DNA from 4 places in the Sutcliffiella sp. NC1 genome. Region 2 is predicted to be linked to each of the others. Evidence: predicted binding sites of a transcription regulator. Region 2 holds the regulator's gene; each other region holds the start of a gene.

Evidence for each region. The regulator CtsR, encoded in region 2, represses protease genes until heat stress. The targets are predictions, from matches to a motif close to ATGGTCAATAAAGGTCAAACA.
Region 1: a site for CtsR is predicted at 2,672-2,692, ahead of clpP (ATP-dependent Clp endopeptidase proteolytic subunit ClpP). Genes of this name have one in related genera too.
Region 3: a site for CtsR is predicted at 3,356-3,376, ahead of clpB (ATP-dependent chaperone ClpB). Genes of this name have one in related genera too.
Region 4: a site for CtsR is predicted at 5,699-5,719, ahead of O1A01_RS14165 (ATP-dependent Clp protease ATP-binding subunit). Genes of this name have one in related genera too.

The regions. Positions count from the first base shown of each region.
Region 1 is NZ_CP115153.1:4,123,492-4,131,828, forward strand. Features, by position in the region: gene O1A01_RS21535 (sugar-binding transcriptional regulator) at 1-64, opposite strand, end outside; gene O1A01_RS21540 (glutaredoxin family protein) at 210-452, opposite strand; gene rpoN (RNA polymerase factor sigma-54) at 468-1,772, opposite strand; tRNA gene O1A01_RS21550 (tRNA-Arg) at 1,976-2,051, opposite strand; gene O1A01_RS21555 (hypothetical protein) at 2,145-2,516, opposite strand; gene clpP (ATP-dependent Clp endopeptidase proteolytic subunit ClpP) at 2,793-3,377, shown strand; gene O1A01_RS21565 (hypothetical protein) at 3,507-3,770, shown strand; gene O1A01_RS21570 (HPr family phosphocarrier protein) at 3,788-4,045, opposite strand; gene whiA (DNA-binding protein WhiA) at 4,077-5,018, opposite strand; gene O1A01_RS21580 (gluconeogenesis factor YvcK family protein) at 5,090-6,052, opposite strand; gene rapZ (RNase adapter RapZ) at 6,052-6,942, opposite strand; gene O1A01_RS21590 (8-oxo-dGTP diphosphatase) at 6,992-7,456, opposite strand; gene trxB (thioredoxin-disulfide reductase) at 7,866-8,337, opposite strand, start outside.
Region 2 is NZ_CP115153.1:102,667-111,003, reverse strand. Features, by position in the region: gene clpC (ATP-dependent protease ATP-binding subunit ClpC) at 1-963, opposite strand, end outside; gene O1A01_RS00565 (protein-arginine kinase McsB) at 960-2,051, opposite strand; gene O1A01_RS00560 (protein-arginine kinase activator protein McsA) at 2,054-2,596, opposite strand; gene O1A01_RS00555 (CtsR family transcriptional regulator) at 2,611-3,072, opposite strand; partial or broken gene O1A01_RS25385 (hypothetical protein) at 3,303-3,395, opposite strand; rRNA gene rrf (5S ribosomal RNA) at 4,517-4,633, opposite strand; rRNA gene O1A01_RS00545 (23S ribosomal RNA) at 4,712-7,646, opposite strand; rRNA gene O1A01_RS00540 (16S ribosomal RNA) at 7,938-8,337, opposite strand, start outside.
Region 3 is NZ_CP115153.1:1,242,064-1,250,400, forward strand. Features, by position in the region: gene O1A01_RS06230 (DUF3813 domain-containing protein) at 227-421, opposite strand; gene O1A01_RS06235 (hypothetical protein) at 422-571, opposite strand; gene O1A01_RS06240 (Cof-type HAD-IIB family hydrolase) at 678-1,487, opposite strand; gene O1A01_RS06245 (prolyl oligopeptidase family serine peptidase) at 1,596-2,339, shown strand; gene O1A01_RS06250 (metal-sulfur cluster assembly factor) at 2,359-2,664, shown strand; gene O1A01_RS06255 (YjzC family protein) at 2,759-2,938, shown strand; gene clpB (ATP-dependent chaperone ClpB) at 3,388-5,964, shown strand; gene O1A01_RS06265 (YjzD family protein) at 6,059-6,241, opposite strand; gene O1A01_RS06270 (hypothetical protein) at 6,357-6,482, shown strand; gene O1A01_RS06275 (alpha/beta fold hydrolase) at 6,669-7,406, shown strand; gene O1A01_RS06280 (Rossmann-fold NAD(P)-binding domain-containing protein) at 7,512-8,285, shown strand.
Region 4 is NZ_CP115153.1:2,721,834-2,730,170, reverse strand. Features, by position in the region: gene O1A01_RS14210 (GNAT family N-acetyltransferase) at 1-514, opposite strand, end outside; gene O1A01_RS14205 (carbon-nitrogen hydrolase family protein) at 529-1,410, opposite strand; gene O1A01_RS14200 (winged helix-turn-helix transcriptional regulator) at 1,596-1,967, opposite strand; gene speD (adenosylmethionine decarboxylase) at 2,126-2,941, opposite strand; gene O1A01_RS14190 (polysaccharide deacetylase family protein) at 3,075-3,935, opposite strand; gene O1A01_RS14185 (hypothetical protein) at 3,964-4,206, opposite strand; gene O1A01_RS14180 (DUF421 domain-containing protein) at 4,227-5,081, opposite strand; gene O1A01_RS14175 (DUF1657 domain-containing protein) at 5,096-5,302, opposite strand; gene O1A01_RS14170 (DUF1657 domain-containing protein) at 5,367-5,570, opposite strand; gene O1A01_RS14165 (ATP-dependent Clp protease ATP-binding subunit) at 5,781-7,919, shown strand; gene O1A01_RS14160 (YqeG family HAD IIIA-type phosphatase) at 8,048-8,337, shown strand, end outside.

The sequences.
Region 1 (8,337 bases), 920 kb from region 2:
TTTTCTGCATAACAGATAGAAGATCCGGTAATAATTTTTGTTGAATCTCTACAATATTTCTCATCAATAGCTTCCCCTTTTAGGTGTCGTTTTCCAATAGGGACTCATTTCGTCCCTGTGTGACATATTATGTCCCACCAGTTGTAAAAAAAAACACCTCGGCTACAATTTCTATTCTAACAGAGGTTAAAAGCTTATTCAACTAGGCATTAGCTGATTTTTTCAAGTAAGCGGTTTCTTATGTCAACTTTGTTAAAAATACCATATCCCAGCATATCGCCATCTACTTCCGCAACCGGAATCATAATTTGATATTTTTCTAGTAGCATGTCGTCTTTGTAAATATCTACTTCCTCAATCGAGAATTTTATTTCTTCTTGTAACTCTTCTAATATTTTTTTACCTTTATCGCATAGAGAACAATTTTCTTTCGAATAAAGTGTTACTTTCATTACGCTGTCACCTTTCTAATCGTATCTTTTTCGTTGTGAAGAAGATGGAATATGGAGCTGCTCTCGATATTTTGCCACCGTTCTTCTTGAGATATCTATACTATACTCTTTTTTTAGTAAGGTTGTCAGCTTTTGGTCGGAATATGGTTTTTGCTTATTCTCTTTTTCTATAATTGACTGCAGTACTCCCTTTACTTGCCGCGATGACTTTTCTTCATCAAGTGTCGTAACATACCCTTGTGAGAAAAAATACTTTAATTCGAACAATCCATACGGCGTTTGAACATATTTTTCTTTCGTTGCACGACTTACTGTAGACTCATGAACATCAAGTCGCTCGGCAATCACTCGTAATGTTAGCGGTTTCAAAAAAGACGGACCATTTACGAAAAAGGAATGTTGCAGGCGGACGATTTCTTCCATCACCCGGATTAATGTTTGTTTTCGATAGTCTAAGCTTCTAATTAACCAGTGACAGTGTTGGATTTTCTCTTGAATGTAACGTCCATCATCTCCGTTTAAATGATTAGCGTAAATTTCATTAATTTCAATTTGAGGAATTAATTCGTCGTTCAGCGAAACAATCCACTCATGATTAATTTCTGTCACATATAAATCAGGGATAATGTATTTCGCATGATCATTGGATCCATAACGTATACCTGGTTTAGGTTCAAGCGTCACAATTAAGTCGAAAACCTCTTGTATTTCTTTTAAAGAATACCCTGTTTGCTTAGACAATGTTTTCCACGCTTTTTCTGCAAATAGGTGAAAGTGTTCCTCGATAATTTCTTCTGCTACACGACTACGTTTCGGAAGTCTTGTTAATTGAAGTAAGATGCATTCTTGTAAGTTTCGAGCTCCTACTCCGGCAGGTTCTAACCCTTGGACTAGTTGTATTAACGTATCCACTGTATGTTCACTTACCTTCATTTGTTGCGCTATAAACGAAGTTGATTCTGTAAAATAACCGTTATCATCGAGATACGGTAATAATTTTTTAACATAATTTCGCTCTGTTTTCGTAATCTTTTTGTCTAATAGTATTTGTGTCTCGATATAATCTCGTATCGACTCTTTATCATATCCTACATTTTCAATTGTAAAATCGGAATCTGAATTTCCTTTTCTTTGCTGATAAGATGAAGCATATGTTTCTTGATTTTTTAACTCAAGCAGGGGGTTTTCTAACGCTTGCTCTTGCAGAAAAGGAATTAAATCCAAAGTTGAGTATTGTAGTAATGATATTGCTTGTCTTAACTCTTGTGTCATCGTTAATTTTAATGTTTGCGTTTGCACTAGTTGTAAATCATGTCTCATCTAACAGCCCTCCTCCCTACTATTCTATTTTACATGAGATTCGTCCGTTTTTGAATGTAAATTAATGGCGACTACATTTTGTTCGATCCGTACCTACCGCTTTATCGCTTCTATTATTATCAAATATACGTTTCCAAAGAGTTACTATGCCTTTAAACAAGAAAAAATCCCTATTTCATAATAGAAATAGAGATTTATTTTAGCGCGCTCGAAGGGACTTGAACCCCCGACAGACGTGGTACCGGAAACCACCGCTCTATCCGACTGAGCTACGAGCGCAAAATAAGAAGTGAATGAGATTTACCCACACTGATGTGCAAACAAAATCATTCGCTCACTAATTATAGGCTATTCGCGCTAATTTTTCAATATCTATGAAACAAACTGTACATAATCAACGTAAAAACCTGTATGTAAATGTTCAAACACACGGAAAATAACGTACCCAGATTCTTTCCCTTTGTTTGTTTCAAAAACATGATACGTAAAGTCCCCTTGTTTTTCTACCGTAAAGTCCGTTTCCGCTTTACCGCTAATGTTCGATTGGGACCACTTTTCTATATACTCATCTATTTTATGATCTTCAATTTTCACTTTTTCTTCTAGTAGTTCACGATCCCCATTAGCAAATGCAACCGTAACTTCTTGAACTAGTATTGCTCTTGTATCAACTTTCTCTTTTGCAGTTGAACTACAACCAGCAAAAAATAATGTTATGATGATTAAAATAAATATTTTTTTCAAATGGGTTCCCACCTTTATACGTCTAACTTCCATGTATAACTTAATCATACATTTCTAATTTTTACAATACGATATTAGGAAGGAAAAGTTTAATTTTATGTAGAATGGTTATGATGTAAGGGTAGAGAAAAAACATAGAGATTCACGAGGTTTTTCATTTGACCATTCTTGACCTTAGTTGTAGAATAAAGATACATAAGAAGAGGAAATGATTACCGCGTTTCTCTTTATTAATTTAGTTATCACTAATAAGAACATTTAAGGAGGAAAAGTGAGATGAACTTAATTCCTACAGTTATTGAACAAACAAGTCGTGGTGAGCGTGCATACGACATTTACTCTCGTCTATTAAAAGACCGCATTATTATTTTAGGAAGTCCAATTGATGATAACGTAGCAAACTCTATCGTTTCTCAATTACTTTTCTTAACTGCGGAAGATCCTGATAAAGATATTTCTTTATACATCAACTCTCCAGGTGGATCCATTACAGCTGGTATGGCAATTTATGATACGATGAATTTCATTAAGCCAGATGTAAGCACAATGTGTATCGGTATGGCTGCATCCATGGGTGCGTTCTTACTATCCGCTGGTGCGAAAGGTAAACGTTTCTGTTTACCGAACAGTGAAGTAATGATTCATCAACCACTAGGTGGAGCTCAAGGTCAGGCAACTGAAATTGAGATTGCTGCTAAGCGTATCCTTTTCTTACGTGAAAAGTTAAACCGCATTTTAGCTGACAACACTAGTCAACCGATGGAAGTAATCGAGCGTGACACAGAGCGTGACAACTTCATGACTGCTGACCGTGCGTTAGAGTATGGATTAATTGATAAAGTTATTAGAAATAATAACTAATGTTAGAGATAAGCGTGTCCCAATGTTGGTTGGGATGCGCTTTTTTACTTTTAAGAAGGGGGTTGCGAGGGAATAGATGTTCGTTGTGGCTTTATTTATGATGGTGGAGAGTTTATAGACGTAGTTGGGATGATAATTGATGCACTTGCCGACTTTTTTGACGTAGATAAAATGATAATTGACGCACTTCCCGACTTTTTTGACGCAGATAAAAAAATAATTGACGCACTTTCCGACTTTTTTGACGCAGATAAAAAGATAATTGACGCACTTCCCGACTTTTTTGACGCAGATAAAAAAATAATTGACGCACTTTCCGACTTTTTTGACGCAGATAAAAAGATAATTGACGCACTCGAGACTGAAACAACAAAAAACCGCCCACATTGTTAGGTGGAACGGTTTTCGTATTAACCTTCTTGTTGAACGTATTTTACTAGTGCTTCTAATGCTTCTGCTTCGTCGTTGCCATCAGCGATTAGTGTGATAGTCGCACCTGAGCCTACCGCTAAGCTCATAAGTCCCATAATGCTTTTTGCGTTTACTTTTTTACCTTCTTTTTCAAGAAACACGTCAGCTGAAAATTTGTTTGCTTCTTGTACGAATAACGCTGCCGGGCGTGCCTGTAATCCTGTTTTTAATTTTACTTCTACTTGTTTTTGTACCATCTTAATTCCTCCTTAAGTTCTCTCTATATATTTATACTTTTTCTCCTGAGCGTAGCTTTTCCGCTATTTCATCTATTTTTCTTAACCGATGGTTGATTCCAGATTTACTAATCGTACCGCTAGAGACCATTTCCCCAAGTTCTTTTAGTGTGACGTCTTGATACGTGACGCGTAGTTCGGCAATTTCTCTTAATTTATCTGGCAGTATTTGCAGTCCTACTGTTTGCTCGATAAATTTTATGTTTTCAACTTGTCTAATCGCTGCACCGATCGTTTTATTTAAGTTAGCTGTTTCACAATTTACGAGACGGTTTACCGAGTTACGCATATCGCGAACGATACGAATATCTTCAAACCTTAAAAGAGACTGGTGTGCACCAATAATGTTTAAAAACTCAGCTATTTTCTCTGCTTCTTTTAAATAGTTGATATATCCTTTTTTACGCTCTAACGTTTTACTGTTTAAGTGAAACATATTCATTAGGTCACATAATGATTCGTTATGCTCCTTGTACAGTGAAAATATTTCCAAGTGATACGAAGATGTTTCTGGATTGTTTACCGATCCACCTGCTAGAAATGCTCCGCGTAAATAAGAACGTTTACAACATTTCTTTTTTGTAATGTCTTCGGAAATTTCTCGAATGAACGTAAAACCGTCTTTCAAAATTTGAAGTTCCTCTAGTAAATAATGAGCTTGCTCCGAGTAACGAACGATATAAACGTTATTCTTTTTCAGTCTCATTTTTTTTCGAACTAGCAATTCAATGGACACATCATACAGTCTTTTTGTTAACGTATAAATGCGTCTTGCGATTGCTGCATTTTCAGTTTGAATATCTAATATTAACTTTTTATTGGAAAAAGATAAAGAGCCATTCATTCTTATGAGTGCGGATAGTTCTGCTTTTACACAACAATCTTTTATTTCTAACGTTGTTAGTTCTTTTTTCGTTTCTGATGCGTAAGACATCCCATAATCCCCCCATTATTATTTGTGGGGAAGCGATAAGGTATCCCTTACCTCTAACCACCTTCATTTACTCAAGTTACATCAATCATTGAATATAAAAGAGACGCCACTTTATCTGTATCATGGCGAATTACTCCATCTTCATAACGGATAAGGTTATCTTGAATGATTTCAAGGCCAATCGCTTGTAGCTTATCCTCATCCACTTCTACAGGTAGTGCTAACTCTTTCGTATAGCGTTCTTGCACGTTGGCTGGTATGTTTTCATTGTTAACAAGAATCGTATCAATAAAAGGCCGAGCCATATGGTCGTATAACGCTTGAACGTGATCACTTGCTTTATAAGATAATGTTTCTCCGGCTTGGGTCATCACATTACAAATGTACACCTTTTTTGCTTTCGCTTCACAAACGGCTTCTCCGATTTTCGGTACTAGCAAATTCGGTAAAATACTCGTATATAGGCTTCCAGGACCGATAATAATTAAGTCCGCACTGCTAATTTCTTCTAACGTTTCAGGAAGAGGCTCCACTTTTTCTGGTGATAAAAATACTCGTTTTACTTTCTTGCCGGAATACGGTATTTTCGATTCCCCCGAAACAATCGTACCATCCTCCATTTCAGCGTGAAGGACAACACTTTGGTTAGCTGCTGGAAGCACTTTACCACGTACATTTAATACTTTACTCATTTCACGAATGGCGGTTACAAAATCACCACGTATCGTTGTCATTGCAGCTAATAATAAATTGCCTAATGAATGCCCAGATAGTCCGTTTCCAGTATTAAATCGATGCTGAAAAAGGTCTTCGATTAACGGTTCCACTTCGGATAACGCTGCGAGTACATTTCGTACATCTCCCGGTGGTGGAATATCCAATTCATCCCTTAATCTTCCCGAACTTCCTCCATCGTCTGCAACGGTCACGACTGCTGTAATATCAATGTTGTATTTTTTCAATCCGCGTAATAAAACAGGTAACCCTGTACCGCCACCAATAATGACGACTTTTGGAAGTTTCGTCTCACTCATTAATGTCGTTCCTTTCTACGCTCGATATCGCGATGTGTCACGATTGTTTCGTAGTCTTCACCAAAATGCTTTGCGAAGTATTCTGCTAACGTGACAGATCGATGCTGGCCACCTGTACAACCAATTGCAACGACAAGTTGACTTTTTCCTTCACGTTTATAATAAGGAAGCATAAATGTTAATAAATCGGTTAACTTCTCGATGAACTTTTGTGTTTCTGTCCATTTTAGCACATAAGAGGATACTTCTTCATCTAATCCAGTCATTGGCCTCATATGATCGATGTAATGAGGGTTCGGTAAAAAACGCACATCAAACACTAAGTCCGCATCAATTGGGATCCCGTATTTAAACCCAAAAGATAGTACGTTTACTTTAAACGTATGTTTTGAATGCGTTGCGAATTGATGGAGGATTTTTTCGCGTAGCTCTCGTGGTTTTAAATCGGTAGTATCGAGTATAAGTTGAGCGCGACCTTTCAGTTCTTCTAACAGCTCACGTTCATGCTGAATACCTTCAAGCGGTAACCCCGTTTTTGCAAGTGGATGTGATCGTCTCGTTTCTTTATATCTACTAACGAGGGCAGAATCTTTCGCATCTAAAAATAAAATATGCGGTGTTACCCAAGAAATTTCAGACATATCGTCTAACGCTTCGAATAAACTATCGAAAAATTCACGACCTCGTAAATCCATTCCGAGCGCAACTTTATTCATTTTACTTCCCGTATCTTCCATTAGCTCTAAAAATTTAGGAAGAAGGGATGGTGGTAAATTGTCGACACAGAAAAAACCTAAATCTTCTAAGCTTTGGATCGCTACTGTTTTCCCTGCTCCACTCATGCCGGTAATGATGACTAGTTGGATATCACTACTAGAACCTGTGCTCATCATAATTCCTCCCTATAAGAAATACTTGTAGCATTTTTGACTCATGCCATTAGTTTGGATCTAAACGGTAAGACAATAGCTCAAAATCGGAAGTATACGTAAACGTTCCGTAAATCATTCCTGTACCATTAATTAAATAGTCTAATATATGATAATCGCCAGGCGCCATTGGAAGCTCACTTACTGCTTCTACATCGTGCCATTCGATTTTACCTTCTTCAGATTGTTGTACGTTTTTTCCGTCATATTCTGTTGCTAAAAAGGAAAACATCATCCATTCCGAAACTATTTTATCTTCCTCTTTATCTTTCATAATAAAGGTAAAAACACCTTTTAAATTCGGATTTTTTAAATATATTCCGGTCTCTTCACGGTACTCACGGACAACAGAATCTTTGACCGATTCCTCTAGCTCCATTTTACCGCCTGGTGCCACCCACCAACCACGTCTCGGCTTTTGTAAAAGTAACACCTTATCATTTGATAATAAAATACAGTTCGTTACTCTTTGCATCTTTTCACCTCGAATTATACACTTATGTTCATTTTATCCTACCGTGAACAGTGTATTACTTTTATTTTACTGTATATATAAAAAAGAAAACACCGTAAAAATCTACAAAATATCGAATTATATCTATTTAGTATATCCTTTCTTTATGTATTGGACAATTAATATTGTTAGCTTCTCTATTAAGAGGATTTCTAGTATATTATTTTCAGAAAATTTAATTATATATACTCAAAAAAAGACACAGGTAAAAGGGAACCTGTGCCAAAAAAATTTATTAAAAGGGGGTCAATTACTACCTTTATAATAAACGATTATTGTTTCAATGCTGTTACAGCATCATTAAAGGGAAGTTACTTTTTCGTTAACAGACAGCCTGACAAATTTTACATATTAATCTTATATAACAATATTATTTCGCTTCCGCTTTTAACTCTTCTAACAGCTCTTCCACATAATGTTGGGCAGCTTGGGCAGCAATACTACCGTCACCTGTAGCTGTTACAATTTGACGTAGTGATTTTTCACGAATGTCCCCTGCCGCAAAAATGCCAGGCACTCTCGTTTCCATGTTATCATTTGTTTCGATATATCCCATTTCATTCGTAATGCCAAGACCGTTAAACGGCTTCGATAGTGGAAGCATTCCGATATATACGAATACACCGTCCGCTTTAAAGTCTTTTTCTTCTCCGTTTTCTGTACTTACTAACGTTACAGAGCCAACTTTTCCATCTTTTTCGTTAATTTCTTTCACTGTATGGTTCCAAATGAAATCAATCTTTTCATTATCAAACGCACGTTGTTGAAGAATTTTTTGGGCACGTAATTGGTCACGACGGTGAACGATTGTTACTTTTGAAGCAAAGCGTGTTAAGTATACA
Region 2 (8,337 bases):
TTCATCTAATGTCGTTGCACCAATACACTGTAATTCTCCACGTGCTAATGAAGGTTTTAAAATATTCGATGCATCGATAGCACCTTCTGCTCCTCCAGCACCAATTAACGTATGAAGCTCATCAATAAATAAAATAATGTTGCCTGCTTGACGAATTTCATCCATTACTTTCTTTAAACGATCTTCAAATTCCCCACGATATTTCGTACCTGCTACTACCGTACCCATATCGAGTGTCATTACTCGTTTATCACGAAGTATTTCAGGAACTTCATTATTTACAATTTGTTGAGCTAAACCTTCAGCAATAGCTGTTTTACCTACACCAGGCTCTCCTATTAATACTGGGTTATTTTTTGTTCTACGACTAAGAACTTCAATAACACGTTGAATCTCTTTGCTTCTTCCTATTACAGGATCCAAGCTACCTTCTCGAGCTACGGCTGTTAAATCACGAGCTAAACTATCTAAAGTTGGTGTATTAACATTAGACGCAGCACCACCTTGGTGTCCACTTGAAGTCTCACTACTACCTAGCAATTGTAGCACTTGTTGCCTTGCTTTATTTAGACTAACTCCTAAGTTATTTAATACTCGAGCTGCTACACCTTCACCTTCGCGAATTAGCCCTAATAAAATATGCTCTGTTCCGACATAGGAATGCCCTAGTTTTCTTGCCTCATCCATAGAAAGCTCAATAACTTTTTTCGCTCTTGGTGTGTAGTGAGGTATTGATTGACCACTTTCTTGCCCATGTCCAATTAAATTTTCAACTTCTTTTTGTATCTTTTCTGGACCTAAGCCAAGTGCAATAAGTGCTTTTGCCGCAATACCTTCTCCTTCACGTACTAGACCTAGTAAAATATGCTCTGTACCAATATTATTATGTTTTAAACGAAGTGCTTCTTCTTGGGCTAGTGCTAATACTTTTTGTGCTCTTTCTGTAAATCTACCGAACATCATTTTACATCGCCTCCATTATCTTTTAACTCTTCTAGTTTTAATCTTTCACGTATAAAAGTAGCTCTTCTTATATCACGCTCATTTGGTCGAAGTGGACCACCAGCGTACTGTTGTAAAAATCCCGGTTGTGTTAAAATCATTAACTCATTTAATATCGTTCTTGAAACATTTTTAATTAATCCTAAATCAATCCCTAAACGGACATCAGATAAGCAAATAGCAGCTTCTTTCGATTCAATTATTCGACTATTGGCTAATATTCCGTAAGAACGAAAGACTCTGTCTTCTAATTGTATGTGAGAAGTTTTTAGTAATGCTTCTCTCGCTGTTCTCTCTTGAGTAATTAATTGATGTACAACACTTAATAGATCATCAACAATATCCTCTTCAGATTTACCTAAAGTAATTTGATTTGATATTTGAAAAATATTACCCTGTGCCTCACTACCTTCACCATATGTGCCCCTTACCACTAAACCTAATTGATTAATAGCTGGTAGCATTCGGTTTATTTGCTGAGTGATGACAAGAGCTGGCAAATGCATCATAACGGAAGCTCTCATACCTGTACCTACATTTGTTGGACAACTCGTTAGAAATCCTAATTTTTCATCAAATGCAAAATCTAGTTTTTCTTCCATCCAATCATCAAATTGCTGAGCTAACTCCAACGCTTCATTTAATTGCAAACCCGGAAAAAGACATTGTATCCGTATATGATCTTCTTCATTAATCATAATGCTAACTTCTTCATTTGGTGATAGTAAGCAAGCACCATAGTTAGATTCTTCTGCAAGTTGAGGGCTTATTAAATGTTTTTCCACTAACACCCATTTTTCTAATGATTTTAATTCACTAATGTTTAGGAACTCAAGTTTCCCAACTTTTTCGACTTCCTTTTCAGCAAAATGCTCCATCATTAATCCGATAATTTGTTGACCTTCTTCGTTTGTTGCAACCGTTGGGAACTGAATATTATTTAAATTTCGAGCCAATCTAATTCGACTACTTAACACGATATCAGAGTAGGGGCCTTCCTCATTCATCCAAGAATTTACCGTATGATTTAAAAAATGCTCAAGAGACATAACTATCGATCCCCCTGTTCATTTAGCACTTTTTCTAAATTCCGTATACGATCTCTCACTTCCGCAGCCTTTTCAAACTCTTCTGTTGCGATGAACGATTGTAACTGTGTTTTTAATTCTTCTATTTCTTTTCGAATATGCAAGCCACCGCCGATACGTTTAGGTATTTTCCCTGTATGACTTGTATTTCCTGCATGCAACCTTTTCAAAATCGGCAAAATGTTTGGTTGAAATGTTTTATAACAATTAGAGCAACCAAACCTTCCAATCTTCGTAAATTGTTCATATGTTAATTTGCAACGATCACATTGAAGTACTTTATTATTCTGTACAGCACTCTCTTTGGACTGTGACATTTGTTGATTATTATTTAATAACCCCGACAATAAATCATTAATGGAAAAAGCCGAGTTCCCTGGGAACATAAACATTTCTCCTTTTTCTTGTGAGCATTGATCACACAAATGAGACTCTGTTTTATCACCATTAATAATTTTCGTAAAATGCATTGTAGCTGGTCTTTGGCCACACTCTTGACATATCATCGATACACTCTCCCCTATCGATATTTTAAAGAATTTAGCATTGCCACGAGCATCCTCGCCCGCAATTCATCTCTTTGAGGTAATTCTAAATATAATACGGAACGATCCATAACACTAATCATTATTTTTGCTTCCCTCGCAGAGATTACTTCTTCTTCCACTAAACGGTATATTATATCTTCGGCACTCGATTGCGAAACCCTGTTTCGTACAATATCAATTATTTGATCTATGAGATGTATATGACTATGTGGTTTAATTTTCATTATTCGAATATAGCCGCCGCCACCTCGCTTACTCTCAACAATATAACCACGCTCTAACGTAAATCTTGTATTAATGACATAATTAATTTGGGAAGGTACACATTCAAACTTATCAGCAATTTCACTTCTTTTAATTTCAGCAAAATTATTATCATTTCGCTCTAATACTTGCTTCAAATATTGCTCAATGATATCTGAAATGTTTCTCATTGCCGGATTACCCCCTCTCTTGACCTTGACTATCTTTGACTATAATAAAAATATATAATGTCCGAGAAGATTTTTCAACTATTAGAACCTCCATAAACAGAATTCCACATTTTGCCTCTAGTTAAACTTAATTAGTAGAAAATATTAGTCAGTAAATTTCTCTTTTGAATATTCACATAGTTGAAGTTAAACAAAAGATAGTAAAGAGTTAGACAGTAGCGCCTTTATCTATATACATAACCATGTTCAATTATTTGACGCATATAATGATAAAAGAACGTTAGTAGTAGTGTGAGGATATGTGCACCATCATCATTCACATCCAAAGGTAACGTTAAGTGATTTGCATTTATTGACCAACTTTATGGGCTAATCCTATTTACCATAGCCAGACAACAAAAAAACGGTCAGAGCCTATTAGCACTAAACCGTTTTTCTTTTTGCCTGGCGACGTCCTACTCTCACAGGGGGGCAGCCTCTAGTGTTGTGAACCTTCCAAAAGTAGTACTGTTTATTTTTTTGAATTAAAAAGGGCAAATTCATCACTTTTAAGTAAATAAGTCGGTCTGTTAAGTTTTTTTCAACATGTTAAGTAAATCAGCAGATCTGTTAAGTAATTTTCTCAACTTGTTAAGTAAATCAGTAAATCTGTTAAGTACCTTACCTATTTTTATAATAAAACATATTTTACACCATCATTTTACTCGCAATGAATAGAATGAACCCCATGTTATCTCAATAATTGTACATTAATGTTTCAAATGAGTTTCTTTTGCTCCATGTAATATGATGAAACGGATATAGACACTGTATAACGTAGGTGTTCGAGTTTGCTATTATTAACCGATAAAAATAAACCACCCTTGAGCCGATTCAGCATTACAGAGCGGGATTTTTTGCTTATATAAATGGCATTAACCACTAACGCCTGAACTAGACAAAAAAACGGTCAGCGCCTATTAGCACTAAACCGTTTTTTCCTTTTGCCTGGCGACGTCCTACTCTCACAGGGGGACAGCCCCCAACTACCATCGGCACCGAAGAGCTTAACTTCCGTGTTCGCCGCTGGCGCCCGATAAGCGTCGAACCTCTTCGTCAGCTCTGCCGCTCCGGTCCTTACTGCCTTCGCTTCCTCGATCTTCTCGCTTCTCTGGCACCATCGGGAGTGTACTGTTTTATTTTCTATTCCATTTTAATAATATTTACTTTTCGACCTTCGGTCGTTCCCATACCGAACAAAGTAGAAAAGTGGAAGGCGTTCGATCAGCGGCGTACAAACTGGACTATTCTGGTAGGAGATAAAGGAAACACGGTGAATGCGTTAGCATGAACCGATGTTGACTTATCGTACGGACAGAATGGGAAGTTTGTTAGCCGCTAACGCCTGGAACTAGACAACAAAAAAACGGTCAGCGCCTATTAGCACTAAACCGTTTTTTCTTTTGCCTGGCGACGTCCTACTCTCACAGGGGGACAGCCCCCAACTACCATCGGCGCTGAAGAGCTTAACTTCCGTGTTCGGTATGGGAACGGGTGTGACCTCTTCGCCTTCATCACCAGACATATTTAGTTGAAAGAATTGTTCTTTCAAAACTAGATAATATATTTTCATCAAGATCATTCGTATCGTTCATTTAAATTGGTTAAGTCCTCGATCGATTAGTATTCGTCAGCTACACGTGTCGCCACGCTTCCACCTCGAACCTATCAACCTGATCATCTTTCAGGGATCTTACTAGCTTGCGCTAAAGGAAATCTCATCTTGAGGGGGGCTTCATGCTTAGATGCTTTCAGCACTTATCCCGTCCGCACGTAGCTACCCAGCTATGCCTTTGGCAAGACAACTGGTACACCAGCGGTGCGTCCATCCCGGTCCTCTCGTACTAAGGACAGCTCCTCTCAAATTTCCTACGCCCACGACGGATAGGGACCGAACTGTCTCACGACGTTCTGAACCCAGCTCGCGTACCGCTTTAATGGGCGAACAGCCCAACCCTTGGGACCGACTACAGCCCCAGGATGCGATGAGCCGACATCGAGGTGCCAAACCTCCCCGTCGATGTGGACTCTTGGGGGAGATAAGCCTGTTATCCCCGGGGTAGCTTTTATCCGTTGAGCGATGGCCCTTCCATGCGGAACCACCGGATCACTAAGCCCGACTTTCGTCCCTGCTCGACTTGTAGGTCTCGCAGTCAAGCTCCCTTGTGCCTTTACACTCTACGAATGATTTCCAACCATTCTGAGGGAACCTTTGGGCGCCTCCGTTACTCTTTAGGAGGCGACCGCCCCAGTCAAACTGCCCACCTGACACTGTCTCCCGAGCCGATAAGGCTCGCGGGTTAGAATTTCAATACAGCCAGGGTAGTATCCCACCGACGCCTCCACCGAAGCTAGCGCTCCGGCTTCTCAGGCTCCTACCTATCCTGTACAAGCTGTACCAAAATTCAATATCAGGCTACAGTAAAGCTCCACGGGGTCTTTCCGTCCTGTCGCGGGTAACCTGCATCTTCACAGGTACTATAATTTCACCGAGTCTCTGGTTGAGACAGTGCCCAGATCGTTACGCCTTTCGTGCGGGTCGGAACTTACCCGACAAGGAATTTCGCTACCTTAGGACCGTTATAGTTACGGCCGCCGTTTACTGGGGCTTCGGTTCAAAGCTTCGCGCCGAGGCGCTAACCTTTCCCCTTAACCTTCCAGCACCGGGCAGGCGTCAGCCCCTATACTTCGCCTTACGGCTTCGCAGAGACCTGTGTTTTTGCTAAACAGTCGCCTGGGCCTATTCACTGCGGCTCTCTCGGGCTTTAACACCCTAACAGAGCACCCCTTCTCCCGAAGTTACGGGGTCATTTTGCCGAGTTCCTTAACCAGAGTTCTCTCGCTCACCTTAGGATTCTCTCCTCGCCTACCTGTGTCGGTTTGCGGTACGGGCACCATATTCCTCGCTAGAAGCTTTTCTTGGCAGTGTGGAATCAGGAACTTCGGTACTATATTTCCCTCGCCATCACAGCTCAGCCTTTAGGATAAGCGGATTTGCCTACTTATCCAGCCTAACTGCTTGGACGCACATATCCAACAGTGCGCTTACCCTATCCTCCTGCGTCCCTCCATCGCTCAAACGGAATGAGGTGGTACAGGAATATCAACCTGTTATCCATCGCCTACGCCTTTCGGCCTCGGCTTAGGTCCCGACTAACCCTGAGCGGACGAGCCTTCCTCAGGAAACCTTAGGCATTCGGTGGAAGGGATTCTCACCCTTCTTTCGCTACTCATACCGGCATTCTCACTTCTAAGCGCTCCACCAGTCCTTACGGTCTAGCTTCAACGCCCTTAGAACGCTCTCCTACCACTGTTCGTAAGAACAGTCCGCAGCTTCGGTGATACGTTTAGCCCCGGTACATTTTCGGCGCAGAGTCACTCGACCAGTGAGCTATTACGCACTCTTTAAATGGTGGCTGCTTCTAAGCCAACATCCTGGTTGTCTAAGCAACTCCACATCCTTTTCCACTTAACGTATACTTTGGGACCTTAGCTGGCGGTCTGGGCTGTTTCCCTCTTGACTACGGATCTTATCACTCGCAGTCTGACTCCTGAGAAACAAGTCTTTGGCATTCGGAGTTTGACTGAATTCGGTAATCCGATGAGGACCCCTAGTCCAATCAGTGCTCTACCTCCAAGACTCTTTACTCAAGGCTAGCCCTAAAGCTATTTCGGAGAGAACCAGCTATCTCCAGGTTCGATTGGAATTTCTCCGCTACCCACACCTCATCCCCGCACTTTTCAACGTGCGTGGGTTCGGGCCTCCATTCAGTGTTACCTGAACTTCACCCTGGACATGGGTAGATCACCTGGTTTCGGGTCTACGACCACGTACTATGACGCCCTATTCAGACTCGCTTTCGCTACGGCTCCGTCTCATCAACTTAACCTTGCACGTAATCGTAACTCGCCGGTTCATTCTACAAAAGGCACGCTATCACCCATTAACGGGCTCTAACTACTTGTAGGCACACGGTTTCAGGATCTTTTCACTCCCCTTCCGGGGTGCTTTTCACCTTTCCCTCACGGTACTGGTTCACTATCGGTCACTAGGGAGTATTTAGCCTTGGGAGATGGTCCTCCCAGCTTCCGACGGGATTTCTCGTGTCCCGCCGTACTCAGGATCCACTCAAGAGAGAACGAGGTTTCAACTACAGGGTTTTTACCTTCTATGACAGACCTTTCCAGGTCGCTTCGTTTACCCCGTTCTTTTGTAACTCCGTATAGAGTGTCCTACAACCCCAAGAGGCAAGCCTCTTGGTTTGGGCTAATTCCGTTTCGCTCGCCGCTACTCAGGAAATCGCGTTTGCTTTCTCTTCCTCCGGGTACTTAGATGTTTCAGTTCCCCGGGTCTGCCTTCCATACCCTATGTATTCAGGTAAGGATACTACTCCATTACGAGCAGTGGGTTTCCCCATTCGGAAATCTCTGGATCAAAGCTTACTTACAGCTCCCCAAAGCATATCGGTGTTAGTCCCGTCCTTCATCGGCTCCTAGTGCCAAGGCATCCACCGTGCGCCCTTAATAACTTAACCATGTGCTAATTAAATTAGCGGTTTTCGATAACAGCGAATTGTTATCATTAGAAAATTACTAAGATGAACGATACTTGTGAATGTATCTTGATTACTTATATTATCTAGTTTTCAAAGAACATGGCTACTGACTTCAATCACATCGTGATTAGCTTCGTAGCTTACTTTCATGCTGCTCTTGCTGCTTAAGGAATCCATCATCGTGGATTTCACTTGCAGACGCAAGCGCAATATTAATAGAGAGAATGATCTCTCAAAACTAAACAAAACAATGAGCGTGATTTTCCTTAGAAAGGAGGTGATCCAGCCGCACCTTCCGATACGGCTACCTTGTTACGACTTCACCCCAATCATCTGTCCCACCTTAGGCGGCTGGCTCCAAAAGGTTACCCCACCGACTTCGGGTGTTACAAACTCTCGTGGTGTGACGGGCGGTGTGTACAAGGCCCGGGAACGTATTCACCGCGGCATGCTGATCCGCGATTACTAGCGATTCCGGCTTCATGTAGGCGAGTTGCAGCCTACAATCCGAACTGAGAACGGTTTTATGGGATTGGCTCGACCTCGCGGTTTTGCTGCCCTTTGTACCGTCCATTGTAGCACGTGTGTAGCCCAGGTCATAAGGGGCATGATGATTTGACGTCATCCCCACCTTCCTCCGGTTTGTCACCGGCAGTCTCCTTAGAGTGCC
Region 3 (8,337 bases), 1.1 Mb from region 2:
AAAATTACTTAACAACTTTTTAAATTTACTTAACAGGTATTGAAAATTACATAACACCTTTTTAAATTTACTTAACAGGTACGGAAATTTACTTAACATCATATCAAAGTTACTTAACAAGTAACGAAAATTACTTAACAACCACTCAAAATTATTTAACAACTTTTCAAAAATAGCTGAAATAATAAAGAGTGCCAATATAATAATTGGCACTCTTTATTAATTATTATTCATATTTCTTTAAACGTTCTTGTAGCTCCCGAAGCTGGCGTTGTTCAGCTTCAGTTGTATTTGCGTATGCGGAGGATAGCGCATTTTTTGCAACGTTTATTTCATTTTGTACAGAGGCTTGTCCGGAACTTGCAACTTGTTCAACGTTATAAACAGCTTCGCGTGCGGATTGAAATAATTGATTGCTCATTTATATTCCTCCAAGCGAAGAATTTTCCATTTTTTCTGCTTTTCGTTCCGATTGTTCTAGCGTAAGATGATACGGAATTCGTTGATCGTGTTGCTGAACGGAGTTTTTCCCTTGTTGTACAAAGCGTTTTGATTTGTTGCTTCTGCCCATAGTAGAATTCCCCCTTATCACAATTGGACATGAACTACGTTGTCCATTTCTTAGTGTGAGAAATATCGTAAAATATATAAGGGGCAATAAATGGCTCTTTTAAAAATTATAGTAAGTTTTTTTCTAAAAAGTGCGCAATACCGTTTTCTTCATTTGTTTTCGTAATAACATTTGCTCGTTCCTTTAATTGAGGAATTGCATTACCCATCGCAACACCAACTCCAGCAAATTCAATCATTTCAAAATCGTTATCCTCATCACCAAACGCAATAATGTTAGAGGTCGGGATATTATAATAATCCGCAACTTTTTTTAATCCTACTGCTTTATTTATTCCGGAACGAACAATTTCAATAACGTGCCATGGGGCAGCCCATCGTCGGTGATCAATAACTTCGGCATGCACTTCAGATAAGTACTTTCTAATTTTCTCTACCTCATCCTCACTAGCATGGATAAGGACAGATGTAGGGTCTTTCTTTAATATTTGTTTTAAATCACCAGTTTCCATACGAGGATTTCCAAAACCAAAAATATCAAGTAATTTTTCATCATGGAAATGAAAGTAAACATCGTCCATTACTTCGGCAAGAATATTATGGATTTGGTATTTTTCACTTACTTGAATAACGTCCTTTACAACATCTAAGCTAAGTGGTTCATGAAAAGTTCCCCAGTTATCATTTTGTGGATGATGTACAAAAGCACCGTTGAAATTAACAATTGGAGTTGTCATCCCAACTTCTTGGTAATACATATAGCTTGCTCTAAACGGTCTACCAGTTGCAATCACTACTTCATGACCTTGTTTCATTGCCTCTTGTAAGGCTGCTTTATTACGTTGTGAAACTTTTTTATCGTCGGATAATAAGGTGCCATCTAAATCGACTGCAATTAAATGTTTGTTATTTGTCATATTTACTCCTTGCTCTATGAAATATTTTCTATTTCAAGTGTAACCTTTTTTAAAAAAAATCTCTACATGTTACACTTATAAAGGAAAAGTCGTATAGGGGGATTAGTAATGATACATATAGAAAAACGAAAAATAAAGGAAATACCGTTATTGGAAGTTTATGATCAATCCATAAAAAATGAAAAAGCCCCAACCATTTTCTTTTTTCATGGTATAACAAGTATGAAAGAAATGAATCTCTCTTATGCGTATTTAATGGCTGAAAAAGGTTTTCGTGTTGTCTTACCAGATAGCCTTTATCACGGAGAGAGAGGAAAAAGATTACAACCGCATGAGTTAGCAGCAACTTTTTGGAAGATTGTATTAACAAATATTACAGATGTAAATACGTTACGAAAAGTTTATATAGAAGAGGGAAAGATAGAAGAAGCAAGAATTGGAGTTGCAGGTACGTCCATGGGCGCAATTACGACGTTAGGATGCCTAACACAATATTCATGGATAAAAGCGGCAGTTAGTTTAATGGGTACTCCTTCATACGAGCAATTTGCATTAGAAAAATTAAATGCACTTAAGGGGCAAATAACATTAAGTGAGGTAGAAATTGCTGAAGCGTTAGAGCAATTAAAACCATTCGATTTAAGTAAAAAACCGGAACTACTTAATGGACGCCCATTATATTGTTGGCATGGAGCTTTAGATAAAGAAGTGCCAGTACACCATATACAAAAATTTGGTGAAACAATTCCTGAAGGATCCAACGTTAAATTAGTGATAGATCCTAATGGAAGTCATAAAGTTTCAAAAGAAGGAATGTATGCAACGGCAAACTGGTTTGCAGAACATTTATAAAAATAAGGAGGCAATAAAAATGGCTGAATTAAAAGATAAAGTAATGGAAGTATTAGAAGAGGTAAATGACCCAGAATTAGGTATCGATATTGTCAATTTAGGTTTATTATACGATTGTGAAATTAATGATGGAAAAGTAATGATTACAATGACATTAACTTCGATAGGTTGTCCGTTAGCAGGAACAATAGTAGAAGATATCAAAAACAAAGTGGAACCAATTGAAGGCGTAGAAGAAGTAGATGTAAACATTACATTCAACCCGCCATGGAGTAAAGACCGTATGAGTCGCTACGCTAAAATTGCGTTAAATGTAACGGATTAACAGTTGGATTTATTCGGAAAAGAAAAAGACTCATGAAAAACCTGCTCACTGGGGAAAATGTATATGTACGCTCTTAATATTGGAGGGATACAGCATGGGTCAAAACAATCAGTTCAAGCCTGGACAGAAGGCTCCGAATAATGGAACATATTTAGAAATTGGTGAAACAGGAAGTACAGTACTTCACCCTAAACGTGTCACTCTAAAAGCAGGAGACACATTCCCGGAAACATCTAACCACAACAGAGTATGGGCAAGAAAAAGAAAACCGTAAACTAGAAAAGCGGAAGGGGCTCGTTTAGCGGCGACAAGCACAAGGCAAGCCGGCTAGCAGGTCGCTCTTTGACATTGACTTGTGACCTCGAGCCGCTAGCCCCTGCAGCTAGACAATCCGAAAAGCGGAGGCGCTTCGAACAGGCCCGTACAAACTGGACTGTTCCGGTAGGAGATAAAGGAAACACGGCGAACGTAGAGAGCCGATGTTGACTTATCGTACGGAGGAAAAGTGAAGTTTGAGCCGGACCTAGCCGCCGTAGCTAGACAGTCAGAAAAGCGGAGGCGGCTCGCTCAGGTCCAAACAAACTGGAGCTTATTCCGCAGGATCTCGTGATTTTATGAAAGCCATCCTACTGTTAGGGTGGCTCTCTTCTAATTTCTTGTCGTTTTTTTATGCATTGCTTATAATATAGTTAAGGTCAATATTGGTCAAAGGAGAAGCTGGTCATGGAGATGAATAAGTTAACAGAGAAACTACAAGAAGCATTAATAAACGCACAAGCGCTCGCCAAAGAAAAGAAAAATCCGCAAATAGAACTTGAGCACGTACTGTACTGTTTAATGAAAGAAGAAGGTGGATTAGTACCAAGAATATTAGAATTGCTCTCTGTAAACACAAGACAGTTATTAGAGGAAGTAAATACAATTTTATTGAATAATCCAGAAATTACAAGTGAACAATCTCAACAACCACACGTCTCTCCTCAGCTACTACACATATTCCAACATGCAGATACGTTAAGAGAAAAATGGGGAGATGCTTATATTTCCGTTGAACATTTTTTCTTATCATTCGTCCAAAAAACAAATCATTATGAATTACGAACAATAATAAAATCGTATAATCTTTCCAGTTCAAAAGTAGAAGAAACAATAAAAGGGATAAGGGGGAATCAAAAAGTGGAAACTCAGCAGCCAGAAGGGACATATGAAGTGCTAAAAAAGTATGGACGAGATTTAATTGCAGAAGTAAAGAGCGGTAAACTGGACCCTGTTATCGGACGAGACGAAGAAATAAGAAGAGTCATTCAAATATTATCAAGAAAAACGAAAAATAATCCAGTTTTAATTGGGGAGCCTGGCGTAGGTAAAACGGCAATTGTAGAAGGGTTAGCTCAAAGAATAGTGAAAAAGGATGTGCCAGAAGGATTAAAAGATAAAACAATTTTTTCATTAGATTTGAGTGCTCTAGTTGCAGGTGCGAAGTTTCGTGGAGAGTTTGAAGAACGTTTAAAGGCTGTTTTAAATGAAGTGCGAAAAAGTGATGGAAACATTCTCCTTTTTATTGATGAACTTCATACTATTGTCGGAGCAGGAAAAACAGAAGGAGCCATGGATGCTGGAAATATGCTAAAGCCGATGCTAGCTAGAGGGGAGCTTCATTGTATTGGCGCGACAACATTAAATGAATATCGTAAATATATTGAAAAGGACCCAGCATTAGAAAGAAGGTTCCAGCAAGTGTTAGTTCGTGAACCTTCAACCGAAGATGCCATTTCCATACTACGTGGTTTAAAAGAGCGATTTGAAATACACCACGGAGTTAGGATACAAGACCGTGCCATTGTGTCTGCTGTTACATTGTCAGATCGCTACATTTCAGAGCGATTTTTGCCCGATAAAGCAATTGATTTAGTAGACGAAGCATGTGCAACAATTCGGACAGAAATTGACTCGATGCCAAGTGAATTAGATGAAATTACGCGAAGAGTGATGCAATTAGAAATCGAAGAAGCTGCGTTAAGTAAAGAAAAAGACAAAGTGTCTATAGAGCGAAGAGAGAAAGTTCAACTAGAAATTGCTACATTAAAAGAAAAAGTATCCAATTTACAGGCACAATGGGAGCTCGAAAAACAATCGATCCAAGGTATACGAGAAAAAAGAGAGCTATTAGAGCGACTAAAAAGGGAATTAGAAGAGGCCGAAGAAAAATATGACCTCAATAAAGCTGCAGAAATTAGACACGGTAAATTACCAGCCCTTGAAAAAGAAATTCAGCAATTAGAAGTAAACTCGCAGACTGAAAAACAAAACCGACTATTGCGAGAAGAAGTAACAGAAGAAGAAGTTGCTAGCATTGTTTCAAAGTGGACTGGCATACCGTTAACAAAGTTAGTAGAAGGCGAAAGAGAAAAGCTGTTAAAGCTCGAAGAAGTTTTACATGAGCGAGTAATAGGTCAAGATGAAGCGGTTGAGTTAGTAGCCGATGCAGTTCTTCGTGCTCGTGCTGGTATAAAAGATCCGAACCGCCCAATCGGCTCGTTTATCTTTTTAGGACCAACTGGAGTAGGAAAAACAGAATTAGCAAAAGCATTAGCTCATTCATTGTTCGATAGTGAGGATCAATTAATAAGAATCGATATGTCAGAATACATGGAAAAACATGCGGTATCTAGGTTGATTGGGGCACCTCCAGGCTATGTTGGATATGAAGAAGGTGGACAATTAACGGAAGCCGTAAGAAGAAAGCCATACTCGGTCATATTATTAGATGAAATCGAAAAAGCGCATCCAGAAGTATTTAACATCTTGTTACAAATGTTAGATGATGGACGCATAACAGACTCTCAAGGGAAAACTGTTGATTTCAAAAATACTGTTATTATAATGACATCTAACATAGGTTCCCATATTTTATTAGAAAGTGATGAGCTTGAGGAAGCGAAAGAAAAAGTTCTTACTTTATTAAAGCAACATTTCCGTCCGGAATTATTGAATAGAATAGATGATACGATAGTCTTTACTCCTTTGAATAAAGCGATAATAAAAGGAATTGTAGATAAATTGATGAAAGAACTACAGCTTCGTTTAAAAGATAAGCAAATGTCGTTAACTATTACGAATGAGGCGAAAGATTATATCGTTGATGCTGCATACGATCCAACCTATGGTGCAAGACCTTTAAAAAGATATATACAAAAGCATGTAGAAACGCTACTTGCTAAAGAAATAATTCGTGGAGCAATAAAAGAGGATAGCCAAATAAATATTGGTTTGGAAGAAGGAAAATTAACAATAAAATAGAACTATATATGTAGAAGCTTGAGAAGATATCTTCTACAAACAAAAGAACTTGTCCAACTTGGCCAAGTTCTTTTGTTCCAGAAAAGTATAAAAATTAATGCTTCTCCACTGGTTCGTTTGGTAGCGCTTTACCAATCAACATTACAAATCCAGCAAATATAACGGCTACGATAGAAGAGGTAATAAAATTATATGTATCCCCCTGCATACTAGCAACTACATATGAAATCATGTTCACAAGAAGAAGTGTCCAAAATAAAGTAGCAATGATACGCAACGATCTTCCCCTCCATTTCTTGAAGTGTACAATATTATTCTTCGGATATTTTACCATAAATAAAGCATATAATAAATGTAAAAATGAGAAGAACTTCTAAAAGGAGCTGGATTCCATGAGTAATGTTGAAAAATTGTTAGAATTGGAGCTGTTGTTAGAACAAGAAGAAACAAATCTAACCTCATTAGGGAAAGAAACGATTGAACGCTTAAAAATGGAACTAAGTCACGATGTAGAATAAACAGTCGAATCAATTTAATAAGGACGTAGCTTAAATTATGTATCTATAAAATTTACTACGTCTTCATACAGCTTTCTGTCTGCATTTCATTTATTTGAAGTAAAAAATCCAACTTTCGCCTTTAACATAGCATTTTTTTTATCATAACATACAGTATACAAGTATGGAGCTGGAGGCACGATGGTCATGAATAAAGATTTTAGGATTTTTTACATGGGTGGGCAATGGAATATCGTACATGTACCGGAAAAGCCTAACGGTTTTGGAGTTCTCATTCTTGGAGATACGAACCACTTCGTAGATGAAGAAAAAAGCTTATGGATACAGCATTTAGGCCGAAGGAGAATAATCTCTCAGTTATTAGAAGAAGGGTACACTATTTTTTATTCCAATTTGTACGGTACAAATTGGGGGAGTAAAAAAGCAAAAGATTTTGTAAAACAGCTGTACCATATTGTCCTTAAACAAGAAATATTGAATGATAAAATTCATATTTTAGTAGAAGGAATGGGTGGTTTAATAGCTTTGCAATTAATGGAGGAAATGCCTCATCAATTAAGATCGGTTGCAATGATTAACCCATGCTTAGATTTACAGAATCATTTAGAACAGGAAAAGGAACGAAGGTTTTTCTTTAAAAAGTTGAGACGAGAAATAGCAGAAGCATATAACTTTCCGATAGAACAAATGGATAATGAACTAAAATTACTAAAAATGGAACAATTTAAAACGACTATTCCAGTTAAAATATGGCAAACGACAACGGGGTTCATTTATGACCCAAATCGTCATTGCAAAAAATTTGAAGAACTTAGAAAAAAAGAGCAAAGTCCAATCCAACTTACCTTTCATTTAGTTGAAAAACGATATAGTTACGGATATTCCATTTGTCAATTTTTCCGTAAGTATGAACATAGGCTATAAAGTCCCTACTTCGAATTCTCGATGATAGGGACTATTATTATGTTTTTGCATACGATACTGTATAAGATGTTTGAGAGAAGTTATTAAAGAGGTGGTGTGGAAAATATGAGTAGTGCAATAGTTGTTGGTGCTACTAGCTTTATAGGTTTTCAATTATGCCAAACATTAATCTCAAAGGAATTTGATGTTTTAGCGGTTGATCCAATAATAAAACGGACGGAATCAGAAGAAGAAAAATTGATGGAAATTGGTAGGAATGCTTTTTTTCAATATGCACTGATGCAAGATTTACAATCGAATGTAGATAAAGAAGAATATGATGTTTTATTTATTTGTGCGGAAAAAGAGTGGACAGAAGAGGAAGTAGAACAAATTAATCAGCTATCAAACTGTGTGCAAAAAGTCATTGTAACTTGTTCTGCATTACAACATAATAATAGGAACTTAACTAATTCGAATGATAAATATATTACAGTAATTACTCCAGAACTTTTTGGACCGTGGGATTCAGAATCTTCCCCTATTCAACAGGCTATTTTTCAACGGATAGAACGTAACGATGAACAACAACAAGAACTACAAATTAAAAGAAAAGATTATCTTTATATAGAAAATTTATGTGAAGCGTTAGTTGCCTTGTGGGAAGAAAAGGTAACAGAGACCACATTATTTGCAACTAATCCAGAAAAAAATTCTTGGGAAATAATTAGTAAAGAGCTTAATATCCCAGTCAAAGAAGTAGATGTCTGGATAAACGAGAACGACAAAATAATTTGGGATTTTATTTCGTATAAACCAACTATTACAGTAGAAGAAGGACTACATTTACAGAAAAGATTCGTCATGATAAAATTACGAAGTAAAAGGATTATAGAATAATAATATTTATGCACCATGTTGATGCAATCTATTCGGTAAAAATCCAACTAAA
Region 4 (8,337 bases), 2.3 Mb from region 2:
CAACTGCATCTAAATATTGTGATGGTGTTAAAGATTCAGCCTGTTTATGAAAGCCTGGCATTCTCCCACCACCTAGTAAACGGGTTAATTTCTTTTCAATTACAATCTCATACATGGACTGCATTAGATGTTTACCAAGTCCTAATTTTCGATATTGTGGACTAACACAAATGTCAACTACGTATAACGTATTACCATTATCATTATGATTACGTATATACCCGTTATCAGTGATGTCTTCCCATGTATGATCTTCATTATGGTAATCTACTATTAATCCAGTCATAGAGCCAGCGATCCGGCCATCTACTTCAATGCAAAGCGCCCCTTCTGGGAAAAGTTTAACATGATTTGATAGTTGTTCCTCATTCCACCATAATTCGGATGGAAATGGTGGTGGGAAGCTTTCTTCTTGAACTTTCATGAGACTAGTGAAATCGGACTCCTTATAATTACGAATAATTGCTAGTTTCGGTTGGTCATGATCAAAAACATATAATTTCTTGAAATACAAATTATCTTCCCCCCTTATTGAATAACAAGTTTTGTTGGGGCTTCCCAGTCTGGATAAAGATCTGTTCTACGGTCCCTCCATGTAGTAACAGATCCTTTTTCTCTTACTTCGTATAATAATTGTAAATCTAAGTCAGCTGTAACAATCATATCTTGGTTAATCTCACCCTCTGCCATTATTCCTTTAGGGGGAAATGGAACGTCGTTTGGAGTAATAATCGCTCCTTGACCAAAGTTACCTCGCATAAAGTCAACAGTTGGTAATGAGCCAATTGTTCCAGTTGTCACAACGTAAACTTGATTTTCAATCGTACGAGCATGGCAAGAATAACGAACACGATGGAAACCGTGACGATCGTCCGTACAAGATGGACAGAAAATAACGTCTGCGCCTTTCGCTTTTGCCATACGGACAATCTCTGGGAATTCAATATCATAACAGGTTAACATTGCTATTGTCCCTTTATCCGTATGGAATACTTCTAAACTATCTCCTGCTGACATATTCCACTCATTTACTTCTGTAGGAGTAATATGAAGCTTTGCTTGCTCAGCAACTCTTCCATCAGGATAAAATAAATGCGCAACATTATATAATTTATCATTACGTCGAACAACATGCGTACCACCAATAATATGCATACCAGTCTCAGTAGCTAATTTAGTAAATAACGATAGGTATTGTTCTGTAAAAATAGGTAGATCTTGTATAGATAATGCTTCCCCATTTTCATTCCCTATCGACATTAATTGAGTTGTAAAAAATTCAGGAAATAAAACGAAGTCTACATCAAATTCTTGTGCTGTTTTCACATAATGCTCCACTTGGCGAGCGAACTCTTCGAAGCTATGAATAGTATGGAGATGATATTGAACGGCAGAAACTCGTAGTTTCATTATAATCTCCCCTTTCTAAAAAATAGGTAAGATAAATAGAATTATTTCATTAACATTATTCGATATTCCATACAAAATAACAAGTACGCACTTATTGTGCACATAGTGTCTAAAAGTATACTATGGGCACTTACTAGTATTTCATGTTAAAAAAACGATGTTTCTTATATAACACCGTTGTATTTTTATATATTATTTGATATTTCTTCTTGATGTGCTTCGGAAGAAACGGAATCTTCCATATATTTTTTTCCCCATTCATACATGGAGTCTAAAATTGGAATTAAACTTTCCCCGTATTCTGTTAAAGAATATTCTACTTTTGGAGGGACTACTGGATATACTTCGCGATGAACGATAGAATCGGACTCTAACTCTCTCAACTGATTCACTAGCATTCGTTGGGTAATTCCAGGTATTAATGCTTTCAATTCTCCAAATCGTTTTGTTCCTTGCTTACCTAAATGCCATAGTATTAACATCTTCCACTTTCCACCGATTATGGCAAGTGTTAATTCCTTTTCGCAATTAAACGTTTGGTTCTTTACATTTCTCATTTTCAATGCTCACCTACTTTTACTAATGGTGTAAAATTTACCGAAATTCACTAGTAACATTATACAAATAAATATTTTTTATGTATATAATAACTGCAGTTTATTTAAAGAATGTCTTTAAAAACGAAGAACGATGACGAAAGGCCATCGTTCTTCGTTTACCTGAGCTTATTTATATTTTTTCCATAATATATTTCATCCATTTCATCTTGTAGCTTTTCTGTAATTTCTTCTATTTCCTCTGCTGATAATGAATCTTTGGAATATCCAAATAAATAATTGTTGAGATCAAACTCTTTTAATTTACATTTCGTGTGAAAAATGTTTTCTTGATAAATGTTAACATCAATCATATCGAACATGTCTTTAATCTCATCTGGTATATAATTTTGAATTGAATTTATTTCATGATCGATAAATAATTTCTCTCCATCAATATCACGTGTAAAACCTCTAACCCGATAATCCACAGTCATTACATCTGTCTCAAACGAATGGATTAAATAGTGTAACGCCTTTAACGGTGAAATTTCACCACAAGTTGAAACATCAATATCTGCTCTAAACGTACTTATACCCTCACTTGGATGAAACTCTGGGTATGTATGAACAGTAATATGACTTTTATCTAATCCCATCACTACTGCTTCAGGTAGCGGGCCAGGAGACTCTTCATATGATTCATTAGGTACTTCTACTATTGGACCTTCTGAAACTAAAATCGTAACACTAGCCCCTTGAGGAACATAATCTTGTTTCGCTACATTTAGTACATGTGCTCCGATAAGATCGGCAACGTTTTTTAGTATATTAGTTAGACGATCTGCGTTATACTGTTCATCAATATAATCAATATATGCTTCTCGTTCTTCTTTTGTTCTAGTGTAGCAAATATCGTACATATTGAAACTTAATGACTTCGTTAAATTATTAAAACCATGAAGAGTGACTCTTTGTTCTTGATTCCATTCCATGACAAGTTCCCCTCTTTCATTCTTATTCGATTTACTATATTAGTTAACATACCCAAACTTTAAGCAATATAAATATGAATTAACATTCAAGAGTAAAAAAACGCCTATGCAACAACATAGACGTTGTATATACCTATTTTTGATAAGGAATATTTAATAATTCTGGTACAGTAACAAATTCAATTCCTTGCTCTTGAAGAGAAGGGATAATTTGTTGTACTGCTTGAATTGTTCCAGTTCTATCACTCGTCCAATCGCCGCCATCATGCATTAAAATAATGGAACCAGGTTGTGTATTACTTAATACATTGTAGGCAATAATATTTGGCGGATCTTCTTGCCAATCTAAGGAATCTACGGACCATCCTACTACTGTATAGTCCATCTCCCCTAGTCTTTCTACTAATTCGTTAAACAAAAAGCCATATGGCGCTCTAAACAATTTTGTCCGATACCCTACAATTTCTGCTAGTGTATCTTCTGTTCTTTGAACTTCTGTTTCTAATGTTGCAATATCTCCAACTTCGACAAGATTAGGATGCCAGTATGTGTGATTTCCTATTATATGTCCTTCGTCTACAATCCGTTGAACTAGCTCTGGATAAGCAGCCGCTCTTGCTCCCATTAAGAAAAAAGTAGCCTTCACATCATTTTCTTTTAATACATCTAACAACTGAGGAGTGAATCGTGGATCTGGTCCATCATCGAAAGTTAAAGCTACTCTATTCTCCTCTGTAGACCCTCTTAACACAACAATCTCAGGGTATCTTTGTTGAAGAATAATATTAGATACTGGTCGTTTTATTCTTTCTACTAGTTCAGGACCCCCTTCTGGCTGCGGGATGTCATCGGGCTGTTGACGATTATCACGCTCTTTTTTCCAAAACCAAGTAGGTACTTCCTCTCCTCCCGAGCTATGGGCTGATAGTGTGGAAGGTTGTATTAGTAACAATAGTACGAGTAATGCAAATGCAATGCTATATAGCTTTTTCATTGTTGTTCTACTCCTCTTCAATAAGCATTCAATGTTTCAAACTTGAAGTGACACCATCAGCAGCTTCTGCAAGTGAATGGAAATTTTCATTCATAATACTACTTATTTCATCATTGGTAAGTATTCTATTTTGTGATTCAGTAGATGAAACTGAATTTTCTTCTGTTGGTGATTGTTTATTCCGATTATTATTAATCGCAATTAGAGTGACCCCGAGTCCGATACCTATCGCTGTTGTCCATAAGTTAGAAGTTCTACTAGTTGTAAACATACTTTTTATCCCAGCCTTTCTTATTTTAAATATGATTCGACTTTTTTAATCGCATTATTTAATTTATTTTTGTTTTTTTCAAACATTTCTTTTGCTTCTTTATTATCTGTTGCTAGAGCAAACCCCTCTAGGTCAGCTGCACATTTTTTTAGCATTGCTAACAATAGTGGTCTTTGCTGTGGTGAAGGAACTGTTATTGTATCATCATATAAATCAATCGTTAGTTCACCGTAAGAATCAACTTGTCCAACATATACGTTTTCTAACAAAACACCTAATTTATCAAGTTCTGTTTGTAACCACTGTCTATTTTTTCCGCTTTTTCCTAACGAGTCATCAACTATTTTTCCATCTTGGATGACAGTATAAGGTTCCTTCTCTTCAGCTACTTTTATGTTTAACAATTTAGGTGTTACGGGTAACATCTCTTTTTTCGGAAAAACACTTACATCGCCTGTTGCTTCTAAAATAGCGAATTCTACATCAGCATATTTAAAGATGTTTTTTTGACGTAAGGAACTTAAGAGCTCATCTGTTGTTAGTTTTTCCTTTTTTAAATTATCTTCTAAAATTTTTCCATCTTTTATTAAAACGGTTCCATTACCTTTAGTAAAATCATGAAACTTTTTACTTTTTAGTGCGAATAAATCAATTAAAAATAATACTAGGCCTATAAGAAGAATAGAAATAATCCCGTGAATGAATGGACGATCAGCTATTATAATAAAAGCGGACAAACCAGCTATAGTTATACTTGTTAAAAATTCAAATAAACCTAAATCACCGACTTTCTTTTTACCAACAAGCTTCGTTATTGCAAAAAAGAGAACGATGACTACGAATGTTTTTAATAGAACCTCTACCCATCCAGGCAAATAATACCACCTCTTTAATTACTTTTATATTGTGGTTCCTCTGTTTCAATTTCCACTACCCTCATTTGAAGGTCGTTACTTATTTCTTCAATCGTTATCATTGTTTCGTGAAATACTTTCTTTGCCTTTTCTTCCTCACTATTAATTGCTAAATGAGATAATTGTGCGTCAATATTTTTTAATGTTGCTACTGTTTGTTTTACGTTAGAAATAACAGTCATTAAGTATCACCTTTAATCATTTAGTTTGGAGTTGACAATATTGCCAACTCCTTTTTTATAAACATTATTGATTATATTGTGGCTCTTCTTGTAAGATTTGTTGCAGTCTTGGCTCAATACTGTCAATAATCGTTTGTGTTTGTGTTGCCGCATTTTGATAAAGTTGTTTTGCTTGCTCATTATCAGTTTGTAATGCAAACGTTTCAAAGCTCGCTTGTGCACTCTTTAGACCAGCTACCGTTTGTTTTACCTGTGTCCCTACAGTCATGTTCATCCCTCCTAGTAATAAATTCGTGTATATTTTTCGTTAAAATAGAAAAAAAATGACTACAATTTCATCCCAAAATAACTACTTATTTCCTCTACATACATAATTTTTATTCTCCTTAACTGTTGAAAGTCAAAAAAGGTCAAAGTATAATATAAATACCGGAAGGTCAAATATAGTCAAAGTCAATTTAAATAAGGAGGTATATTTATGCTTTGTCAAAAATGTAAATTTAATCATGCAAATGTTGAATTACGCATTCAAGTAAATGATGAAAACAAAAAAATACATCTTTGCTCAAAATGTTACAAAAACATAAACAATAAAATACCTGTCCCTAACGGCTTGTTCCATAATAACTTTCCTTTTGGCGATTTCGCTAATTGGAATGGAACGGATGAACATTTTGACAATAAAATGAATGAGCCTGTAACAAAAAACTCTAATCGTGGTGGAGGTATACTAGATCAATTAGGGAGAAATATAACAACCGCTGCTAAAGCTGGTTTGATTGACCCAGTAATTGGAAGAGATAAAGAAATACAACGAGTGATAGAAATACTAAATAGAAGAAATAAAAACAATCCTGTCTTAATTGGAGAGCCAGGTGTTGGTAAAACAGCTGTTGTTGAAGGGTTAGCGCTTCATATTGCAGAAGGAAAAGTCCCTGCCAAACTGAAAAATAAGGAAGTCTATTTATTAGATGTGGCCTCATTAGTAGCTAACACAGGTATTCGTGGACAATTTGAAGAACGTATGAAACAAATTATTCAAGAACTACAGGAAAAGAAAAACATTATTTTATTTATTGATGAAATTCACCTTCTTGTTGGTGCAGGATCAGCTGAAGGCTCTATGGACGCTGGTAACATATTAAAACCAACCCTAGCTCGTGGCGAATTACAACTTGTTGGTGCGACTACTCTAAAAGAATATCGTCTAATTGAAAAAGATGCAGCATTAGAACGTCGATTCCAACCGGTTACAGTGACTGAACCGACATTAGATGCTGCATTAACGATACTAAAAGGCATTCGTCATAAGTATGAAGAGTTTCATCAAGTTAAATATTCAGAAGATGCTTTGAAAGCTTGTGTAAACCTTTCTCACCGATATATACAAGATAGACATTTACCCGATAAAGCAATTGATTTATTAGATGAGGCTGGTTCAAAGAAAAATTTAATAGATCCTATGGTAGATTTTGAATCGATGCAGATTCGACTTAAAGAAATTGAGACAGAGAAACAGAAAGCATTGAAAGAAGAAAATTATGAAACTGCTGCAAAACTTCGAGATGAAGAGCTGAAAATAGAAAATGAACTTAAGAAAGAAAACAAGAGTGTACCTACTGTTTCTGTTGAAGATGTAGAAGCAATTATTTCAGAAAAAAGCGGAATCCCTCTAGGTAAAATTCAAAATGATGAACAAAATCAATTGAAAAATTTAGAGGGAAATTTAAATAAGAAGGTTATCGGTCAGCATAAAGCAGTTGAAAAAGTTGCAAAGGCAATTAAAAGAAACCGAATAGGTATAAAACGAAAAAATCGCCCAGTAGGTTCGTTTTTATTCGTAGGTCCAACTGGTGTCGGAAAAACAGAATTAACAAAGTCGTTAGCTGAAGAGCTATTTGGTACAAAAGATTCAATGATTCGATTAGATATGAGTGAGTATATGGAAAAACATTCTGTATCTAAATTAATTGGTTCTCCCCCGGGTTATGTAGGCCATGAAGAAGCTGGGCAATTAACGGAAAAAGTGCGTCGAAACCCTTACAGTATAATTCTATTAGATGAAATCGAAAAAGCACATCCTGACGTACAGCATATATTCCTTCAAGTAATGGAAGATGGTCGATTAACCGACAGTCAAGGACGTAATGTAAACTTTAAAGATGCAATTATTATTATGACAAGTAATGCAGGAGTGACAGATAAAAAAATTACTGTTGGATTTAGTAACACTTCAAAAAATGAATCAAACAACAGTGAGTTTATAGATTCATTATCTGCTTATTTCAAACCAGAATTTTTAAACCGCTTTGATGGTATTATTCAATTTGATTCGTTAAACGAGAAACAATTAGTTGAAATTGTTGATATAATGCTTACTGATTTAATGAATGTTATGAAGGAAGAACATGGTATTACCCTTTCCATTACAGACAAAGCGAAAGTAAAATTAGCCCAATTAGGTTATCACCCAAGTTTCGGGGCTAGACCGTTACGTCGTATTATTGAAGAAAAGGTAGAAGACAAAATTGTCGACCTTATGATGGAAAATACTTGTGAGGAATTATGTATTGATGTAGATCATGAGGAAAGTATCGTTATAATAAAACATAAATAACCGGTAAAAGCTGTTCTTACTACTCAAGTAGTAAGAACATTTTTTAATATTTTTATATAGTAAATTTCAATAAAATGGACAATATAATTTATAAGATTTTATTTAATAAAATGAGGCGGTACATACTTATGAAGTACTTTAAACCTGATTTTGAACTGGATCACTTTTCAAAAATGGATGCTAATTGGTTGGAACACCATCGAGTAAAAACAATATTTTCAGATTTAGATAGTACATTAGCCATACACGATGAACCTGGTGGAGACGACTTACGAACATGGATTCAAATGTTAAAAAACCATCAGGTAAAACTCGTTATAGCGTCAAACAACAGTCAAGGGCGTGTGGATCGATTTTGCCAGCCTTTTGGTATTATTGGTTTTGGCAAATGCGCAAAGCCAGCTCCTTATAAATTACG